Regions from separate parts of the Clostridium malenominatum genome, predicted to be linked through region 1. Evidence: predicted binding sites of a transcription regulator. Region 1 holds the regulator's gene; the other holds the start of a gene.

Evidence for each region. The regulator LexA, encoded in region 1, represses DNA repair genes until DNA is damaged. The targets are predictions, from matches to a motif close to CNAACANNTGTTNG.
Region 2: the regulator LexA is predicted to act here: its motif matches at 2,973-2,986, upstream of ABDZ69_RS04860 (DNA polymerase Y family protein).

What each region holds. Positions count from the first base shown of each region.
Region 1 covers NZ_BAAACF010000001.1:1,544,945-1,549,774, reverse strand. The annotation lists gene ABDZ69_RS07865 (methionine gamma-lyase family protein) at 1-713, shown strand, start outside; gene lexA (transcriptional repressor LexA) at 734-1,345, opposite strand; gene ABDZ69_RS07855 (hypothetical protein) at 1,494-1,847, shown strand; gene ABDZ69_RS07850 (tyrosine recombinase XerC) at 1,865-2,851, opposite strand; gene ABDZ69_RS07845 (Glu/Leu/Phe/Val family dehydrogenase) at 3,406-4,671, opposite strand.
Region 2 covers NZ_BAAACF010000001.1:966,587-971,416, forward strand. The annotation lists gene ABDZ69_RS04850 (PAS domain-containing protein) at 1-984, shown strand, start outside; gene ABDZ69_RS04855 (methyl-accepting chemotaxis protein) at 1,155-2,852, shown strand; gene ABDZ69_RS04860 (DNA polymerase Y family protein) at 3,001-4,251, shown strand; gene ABDZ69_RS04865 (hypothetical protein) at 4,269-4,532, shown strand; gene ABDZ69_RS04870 (asparaginase) at 4,625-4,830, opposite strand, start outside.

The DNA.
Region 1 (4,830 bases):
CTATGCTCGTTAGTGAAATTAGGGATTTAATAGATAGAATAAAAGCTATTAGAAGCGACGTAATATGCTTTGTTGATAACTGCTATGGTGAGTTTATTGATGCCATAGAACCAACAGATGTAGGAGCGGATCTTATGGCAGGTTCTCTTATAAAGAACATTGGAGGGGGCATAGCGCCAACTGGAGGGTATATAGTTGGTAAGAAAGAATATGTAGAAAGAGCTTCTTATAGGCTTACTACTCCGGGTCTTGGTGGAGAATGCGGTTCTACCTTTGGGGTTATGAGACTTTTATTTCAAGGGTTATTCTTAGCGCCTCATATATCTATAGAAGCTGTAAAAGGGGCTTTGTTATGTTCTAGAATAATGGAATTAGCGGGTTTTGAAGTGTTACCTAAGTACAATGAAAAAAGAAGTGATATAATCCAGGGAATTAAATTTAATGATAAGGAAAAATTAATAAAATTTTGCAAAGGAATACAAGCAGGTTCACCCATAGATTCTTTTGTGCAATGTGAGCCATGGGAAATGCCAGGATATGAAGATCAAGTGATAATGGCAGCAGGGGCCTTTGTTCAAGGGTCTTCCATAGAACTATCTGCAGATGCTCCTATAAGAGAGCCGTATATTGCATATCTACAAGGAGGATTAACCTTTGATCATGCAAAAATAGGGATTCTTATTGCTTTAAATAAAATAATGAATGAATATTAAAAGGTGGTTAATACCACCTTTTAATATTGTCTATATAATCCTATAACTTTACCTATGATAGCGCAATCTTTTACTATTATTGGTTTCATAGTTTTATTTTCTGGTTGAAGTCTTATGTGATCTTTTTCTTTATAAAATCTTTTTACAGTAGCTTCGTTTTCTAATAGAGCAACAACTATTTCTCCATCTTCTGCTAAATTAACTTTTTCTACAATAGCTAAATCTCCATCTATGATTCCTGCATCAATCATACTTTCACCTTGAATTTTAAGCATGAATAGTTCTTTATTGCTCTTTATAAAGTTTATTGGCAATGCAAAGGTATCTTCTATATTCTCTATAGCTAAAATAGGCTGACCAGCAGTTACGGTGCCAACAATAGGTATGTTTAACATTTCTTTATTATGTACACCATCATTTACTAGTTCTATGGCTCTAGGTTTGGTAGCGTCTCTTCTTAACAATCCTTTTTTCTCTAACCTTTTTAAATGACCATGAACAGTTGAGGTAGAACTTAAGCCCACGGCAGCACATATTTCTCTAACTGAAGGTGGATAACCTTTCTCTCTCGTGTGACTTTTAATGAACTCATAAATTTCCATTTGCCTATTCGGCTTATTCTGTTTAACCATAAATACACCTCGCAATCTATACTAGTTGTATTATAACATAAAAAGCAAATAATATCAAACTTACGTTCTCTTTGGCTAGTTGAATTTTTTTCTATCCTCTGATATAATTGCATAATAAATAATAAAGCAAAAGAGGGGATTTATTAAAATGTCAAAGGATAGCTGTATTCTTAATAACCAATCTAAATGTTCTGAGTGTGGTGAGTGTTATACCTGTGATTTGGATAGAAATAAAACATGTAATAGTTGTGGAAAGTGCTTAGAAGAAAATATAGATATGAGAAGCGTTGAAATTGATGAAATCATAGAAGAAGACTATGAGGAAAGTGAATGTTTTGATGAGGATAAAATCCTTAAAGAAGAATGGGAAGGTAATTTAGAAGAAATAGAGTTTATAGATGATATTGAAGGATTAAGAGATTTATTAGAAGATGAAAAGACTAAGGGAGAATATACATACGAAGAATTTCCTGGATTGATAAGAATTAAAGGAAAGAAATAAAGAGGGGGATACCCTCTTTATTTTTCTTCTTCACTTAACGGGTTTGATTTAACTGCTTCTCTTAATTTTTCGTTATCTACGTGAGTGTAAATTTGAGTTGTAGAAACATTTTCGTGGCCTAATATTTGTTGAAGACTTCTTATGTCTACATTGCCATATTTATACATCAATGTAGCTGCGGTATGCCTGAGTTTGTGAGGAGTATAATTCTCTTCATCTAAACCGGCTTTCTTTACGTACTTTTTAACTAACATTTCTACAGAGCGTTTATTGATTCTGGTGTAGTTTTTGCTTAAAAACAAGGCGTCCTTATCTTTAATTTTGTCGGCATCTTCATTTCTGATTTTTAAATAGTTTTCTATAGATTTAATGCAGGCGTTGTTTAAGTAAATAGTTCTTTCTTTATCGCCTTTTCCAACCACTGTTAAAGTATCTCCTCTGATTTTAGATATGTCTATGCCGCATAATTCTGATAATCTTAATCCGCAGTTTAAAAATAGGGTGACGATGCAATAATCTCTGGCAGCATACTTTCCTGTTATGGAATTTAATAAATCTTTACTTTCATCCAAGGTTAAATACACAGGGTTTCTTTTGTTGATTTTAGGGGATTCCAAATCTAAAGCTGGATTTTCGTCTATAATTTTTGCCTTCCCATGGAGAAACTTAAAAAAAGATCTTAGAGTAGCAACTTTTCGAGCTCTAGCATAGCTTCCATTGTTTCTATAGTTCTCTGCAAAAGCTAAAAAGGCATATAAGTCCGTTAGCCTAACCTCTCTTATGACGCCATCTTGAATATCGTTAATTTTTATAGAATCAAAATCTGTATCATCAGATACTTGACCTCTATATAATTTTAGAAATCTAAAGAACATAGTCAAATCAACTTTATAACCTTGAATAGTGTTTAATGATTTTCCTTTTATAGTGCCTAAATAATTTAAAAAATCATTTAATTGCCTTGGTAGAGAAGAGTCGTGAATACTTTTTAACTTATATTTCATAAAAACCTCCTTAAAATACATGCAACTTCGCTAAATGTATATTTAACGAATATAATATTCTATAAAGAGGGGGTAAAATCCTTCTTTTTTACAAAATATTTCACCCTTGTTTATAGAAAAAATAAATTTCTACTTTCTTTGCAATTATAAGATAATATGTTTTGTAAATTTTAAAATTTATTTTGTTGTCAAAAATCGAAATATATGTTATAAATAATTTGTTGTAAAATAAACTATTATTATATAAAAATATGTGATACGCTACCTCCTCTTCTATAAAATTATATCAATTGAGAATTCGTTTCAAGTAGCAGGGTGAATGTAAAAAACTGTATCTATCTCCTAGGTATATACAGTAATACAGATTGCATGGTAATATATGTATAATTATACTAATTAATGTAATCAACAGCTGTTGATGATTTAGCGAATAATTGTTAAATTAATAAATTTACACAAAATGGTAATAACTTTGGGGATTATATTTAGATTAATCCTATAAAAAGAAAAATGGACTTTGTATCACAAAGTCCATTTCAAATTCTATTAATTTTTTATAACATGCCTTTATATTTCATAGCTACAGCAATTTTATTTATCGCATGCATGTAAGCGGCTTTTCTTAGAGAAACATTAAACTTTTCTTTTATTTCCCAAACTTCATTAAAGGCTTTAACTAAGGTTTCTTCTTCTTTATTATTTACTTCTTCTTCTGACCAGTAATAGCCATATAGGTTTTGTACCCATTCGAAGTATGATACTACAACTCCGCCACTATTTGTTAAAATATCTGGAGTTACGAGTATTCCTTTATTAAATAATTTATTATCAGCTTCTGGAGTTGTTGGTCCGTTTGCTCCTTCGCATATAACCTTAGCTTTAATTAAATCTGCATTTTCCAGTGTTATTGAGTTTTCTAAAGCAGCCGGAACTAAGATGTCAACGTTTAATGACCAGAACTCTTCTAGGTTTATTAATTTTGTTCCAGGAAAATCTATTAGATTACCTTTTTCTTTAAAATAGTTTAATGCCTCATATATATTTATACCACTTTCATTATAAACAGCATAATTACCTCTTTCAGGACTCCATTCAGCTATACTAACTATTTTAGCACCTAATTTTTCTATATTTAAAGCCGAATAACTTCCTACATTACCAAAGCCTTGTAAAGCTACTTTGGTATTCTTTATGTCTATGTTTAATCTTTTAAGAGCTTCTCTTGCTGTTATAGCTACACCTATGCCTGTTGCTTCTGTTCTTCCTTTAGAACCGCCTATTTCTATAGGCTTTCCTGTAAAAGTCCCAGGGGCGTTATAACCTACTAATTTGTTATATTCGTCCATCATCCAAGACATTATTTGGCCGTTTGTATTTACGTCTGGTGCAGGGATATCGACCTTTTCCCCTATTAATTTATATATGCCTTTTACATATCCGCGGCTTAATTTTTCTAATTCTTCTGTTGAAAGAGTTCTAGGATCTACTATGATTCCGCCTTTTCCTCCTCCGTAAGGTATGCCTGTAATTGCACACTTGAATGTCATCCAAGCAGACAATGCTTTAACTTCATCTAAATTTACAGCTGGATGAAATCTAATACCACCCTTAGTAGGTCCTATGGCTTCGTTATGTTGAGATCTATACCCTTTAAATGTTTTAATAGATCCATTGTCCATTTTTACAGGTATATTTACTTCTATTACTCTTGAGGGTTCTTTTAATAATTCGTATACATCGTTGCTTAACCCTAAACTTTCGCAACAATCTTTAATGACGCTTTGTACATTTTCAAAGGGATTCAAATTTTCTTTCTTCATTTTAATCTACCTCCAGATTTGAAAGATTAGTTTGTATAATTAGAAATACTAAATTTGTACAGTGTAATATTCTATATTAATTTGGAAAAACCCTTTTAAATTTGAAAAAATAATATAAAAATTTATATTATTTCGTTTAAATCAATGGATAAAATGGAA
Region 2 (4,830 bases), 580 kb from region 1:
GATAACAAAGATGAAGAGTTCTTGGAATTACAAAAAGAAGTTATAGAAATGATTAAGGATATGATAGTAAAAGAAAATGAGATACTTTTCCCTACTTCCATGGAACTTTTGACTGAAGAGGACTTTGTAAAAATGAGGATAGGGGATGATGAAATTGGGTACTGCCTTATAGATAGTCCCCCAGCTTTCAACAAGCCTGAGTCTGGAGTTGTGAATACCAGTGAGGTCAGCTCAGAATTATTAAAAGATTTAACAGAAGTTCTAAATAAGCATGGAATAATATCAAAATCTAAGGAAAGTGAAGAGTTAAATGTTAGCCAAGGGCTTCTAACCTTAGAGCGAATTAACCTTATTTTTAAGCATTTGCCAATGGACTTATCCTATGTGGATGAAAATGAAATTGTAAAGTTTTATAGTGACACAAAACATAGGATTTTCCCTAGAAGCGCAGGAGTTATAGGAAGAAAGGTTCAGAATTGTCACCCTCGTGAAAGTGTTGATACTGTAGAAAAAATAATTGAAGCTTTTAGAAATGGTGAACAAAGTGAGGCAGAATTTTGGCTTGAAATAGGAGGAAAGTTTATCTACATTATATATAATGCAGTTAGAGATGAAAATGGTAACTTTAAGGGCGTACTAGAAATGATGCAAGATGTGACTCACATAAGAAGTCTAACAGGAAGTCAGCGTTTATTAACTTGGGATAATAGTTCAAAATCAAAGCCCAAAGAAGAAATAGTATTAAAAGAAAATGAATTTGGAATTAATGCTGATACAAAAATTGGAGAGTTAATTGAAAAATATCCCTATTTAAAGGAACATATAGTTTCATTATCGCCAAAGTTTCAAAAACTAAACAATCCAGTATTATTTAAAACTATGACTAGCTTTGCTACTTTAGGCATGGTTAGCGACCGTGGCAATTTAAAAGTTGAAGAAATAATAGAAAGTTTGGTAAATATAATTAGAGATAAATCTAATTAAAACTTATAAAAGTTCATCTAATAGATGGGCTTTTTTATTTGTGGATAGTTACAATTGGGAATAATTACATAAAAAAATGTGCAGAATTTACTAAATAACCATTATATAGTTACGATAATAATGTATTATAATGTCATTATTTGACGAAATCTATTTAATGGGGTGGTAAAATGTCTATATCAAAATTTATTAAATTAACTAGTTCAATATTCATTACCTTGCTATTAATAATAGCGGTCAATACATATTTGTTAAACAAAAATTTTGCTAATGAGAGAGTTGCTGTTAAAAGGCAAGCAGAATTTAAACAATTAGGTATAGACTTGGTTAATTCATCAGACTACTTAACCAATGAAGTGAGAAGTTATGTTCAATTTGGGAATAAAAAACATTACGATAACTATTGGAGAGAGGTAAAAGAGACTAAAACACGAGATAGAGTAGTAGAAAAATTAAAGGAACTAAATGCACCTGAGGAAGAATTAGATTTAATTGAGGAGGCTAAGAAAAATTCTGACAATTTAGTAATTATTGAAGATGAAGCAATGAAGGCTGTAGAAAATAAGGACTTTGAAAAAGCGAGAACTTTATTGTTTGATGAAAGTTATGATAAGCATAAGAGTGAAATTATGCAACCTATTGATGAGTTTATAAATAAAATGAATACCAGAGCAGAAAATGAAACTAGTAAAATGAAAAAAGCTTTAGATATAAGTATAATTACCACTAATGCGTTATTGGGTGTATTGGGTGTATTTTTAATGATTACATTTTTGATATTAGGAAGAAAAATCTCTAATTTGAATGAGATATCAAAGAGATTAAGTGAATTAGCAGATAATGAGGGAGATTTGACTTCTAAAATAATGATTAATAGTAATGATGAAATTGGAATAATAGCTAATTCTTATAATAAAATGATAGAAAGTTTAAGAAATTTAATAAAAGAAATAACACATACAACGGACCAGGTATTAAGTGGCTCTGTTGAATTAAATTCTACTATAGAAGAAATAACCCTTGATATTAAAACTGTAAATGAACTTACTAAGCAAATATCCCAAGGTACAGAAGATTTAAGTTCTAGCACAGAAGAAATTAACGCCTCATCAGAAGAAATTAACTCTACTATGAATGAACTTGTAAATAGAGCTAAAGAAACAGATGATTCAGCAGAAATCATTAAAGAAAGAGCTATAAAAATAAAAGATAAGGCGGTAAAAGCTCTAGAAAATGGTAATAAGGTTTATAGTGAAAAAGAAGTAAACATAGTTAAAGCTATGGAAGAGGGCAAAATAGTTGGAGAAATTAGGATAATGGCTGACTCCATAGCAAGTATAGCAGAACAAACAAACTTATTAGCGCTAAATGCGGCCATTGAAGCTGCAAGAGCTGGGGAGGTAGGAAAGGGTTTTGCAGTAGTTGCTGATGAAATAAGAAAATTAGCAGAACAGTCCTCTGTATCAGTATCCAGCATACAAAATATAGTTAGTCGTATAGAGAAGGCATTTAAAAATATGTCAGATAGCGGAAAGGAATTGCTTGATTTTATGCTATATAATGTTAAGCCAGATTATGAGTTTTTGGCAGAAACAGGTGAACAGTATGAAAAAGATGCTGATTTAATAAAGGTAATGTCTAAAGAAACATCTACATCAATGACTTTAACCATGGAATCAATGATGCAGGTTAATAAAGCTATAGAAAATGTGTCAGCAACGGCAGAGGAAGCAGCGGCGGGCTCTGAAGAAATTTTAGCTAATGTAGAACAAACAACTATGCATATGAATAGTATAGTAAAATCATCACAATACCAGTCTGATATGGTAAAGAAACTTAGAGAAATGATAATAAAATTCAAGATTTAATATAAATAGTAACTATAAGTTTACCTCGTGGAGTGAATCTAGGGGTAGACTTTTTGATTTTAAAAATATTTTTTCAAAACCTATTATAAAATATGGAAATATAGTATATAATATAATATACGAACTAATGTTCTTGAGGTGATTTATTATGAGTAGATTAATTTTTCATATCGATGTTAATTCCGCTTATCTTTCTTGGGAAGCGGCATATAGGCTTCAACAAGGAGAAGAATTGGATTTAAGAACAATTCCATCAGTAGTAGGTGGTAATGAGGAAAGTAGGCATGGGATTGTATTGGCAAAATCAATGCCTGCTAAGAAGTTTAATATAAAGACAGGAGAAACTTTGTATAATGCTAGAATGAAGTGCCCAGATATAGTGGTTGTACCACCAAGGTACTCCCTTTACATGAAATGTAGTTCATCTATGCATCAGATATTACAAGAATATACTCCTCAAATTCAAAAATTCAGTGTAGATGAAAGTTTTTTAGATTTTTCTAATATGGAGCATTTATATCCAGACTATATGAAACTTGCTGAAACCATAAAAGAGAGAATAAAAAAGGAGTTAGGGTTTACAGTAAACATAGGAATATCAAGCAATAAACTCCTTGCGAAGGTGGCCTCGGATTTAAAGAAGCCTGATAAAATTATTACTTTATTCCCTCAGGAGATAAAGGATAAGATGTGGCCACTTCCCGTTGAAGATTTGTTCATGGTAGGTAGAGCCACAGCGCCCAAACTACATAAGATAAACATCAACACCATAGGCGATTTAGCCAACTATGATGTTAATATACTAAGGGACATTTTTAAGAGTCATGGTGAATTGATATGGAATTATGCCAATGGTATAGATGATTCAGAAGTGAGAAGGAGCAACTATATACAGATGAAGGGTATAGGAAATTCTACAACAACAGCTTTTGATGTTTTGGATAGAGAAATAGCGCATAAGATATTGTTATCTTTATGCGAAACGGTAAGTATGAGGCTAAGAGATTCCTGTAACTGCTGCACTGTAGTTTCCGTAAGCATAAGAGGTTCTGACCTAATTTCCTATTCGAGACAGAAGAAGTTAAATACAGCTACGGACTCTACTAGAAAAATATATGAAGTAGCTTCCTATTTATTTGATAATGTGTGGAAGGGTAATCCAATAAGGCATTTAGGGGTTCATATAACGGATTTTTGTAATAATGACTACCATCAATATTCTTTACTAGATACATTTAATTATGATAAGAATAGAAAGCTAGATAAGGTAGTTGATGAGATTAGGTTAAGATTTGGCAATAAATCCATTGTGAGGTCATGCTTTCTTCATTCTGGTTTAAGTTCCATGTGTGGAGGAATAGGAGAAGAAGACTATCCTTTAATGAGTTCTATGTTATAAGGGAAGGTGGTATTATAATGAAAATTGTAGCACGTCCAATTGAGGTAGTTTCTTATACTGATAACAAAGGTGATGTGAGGCCTTTGAAATTTAGGCTTCAAACAGAGAATGAAACAGAAATGGTAATAAAAGTAGATAAAATTATTAGTAGGGAAATTGAAAAATTAGCAGGAAATCCAATGCTCTTGTTTAGATGTCAAAGTTTAATAGATAATGTGCAAAAGCAGTTTGAGGTTAAATATGAACTACAAACTTGCAAATGGATGTTATATAAAATTTAGTAGGATGGGTATATTTATGTTGTTTTAGTTTTGCATATATTTAAAGTAAACTAAGGACAGTGAAAACCGTCTCTTAGTTTACTTTATAGTTATTAATAATAGTTTTTTTCGAAAATATCCTTTAGTTCACATATGCTATTGGTGTATCCAAGAGCAACCATAAGTTTAATTCTCGCTTTATGTCCATTAAGATTATCTCCGAGTATTACACCCTTTTGGGTAAGCTCTCGTCCAGCGCCTTCATAGCCGTAGTCATCAAGAACCTTTCCCATAAGACATCGTGAAACTAAAACTACGG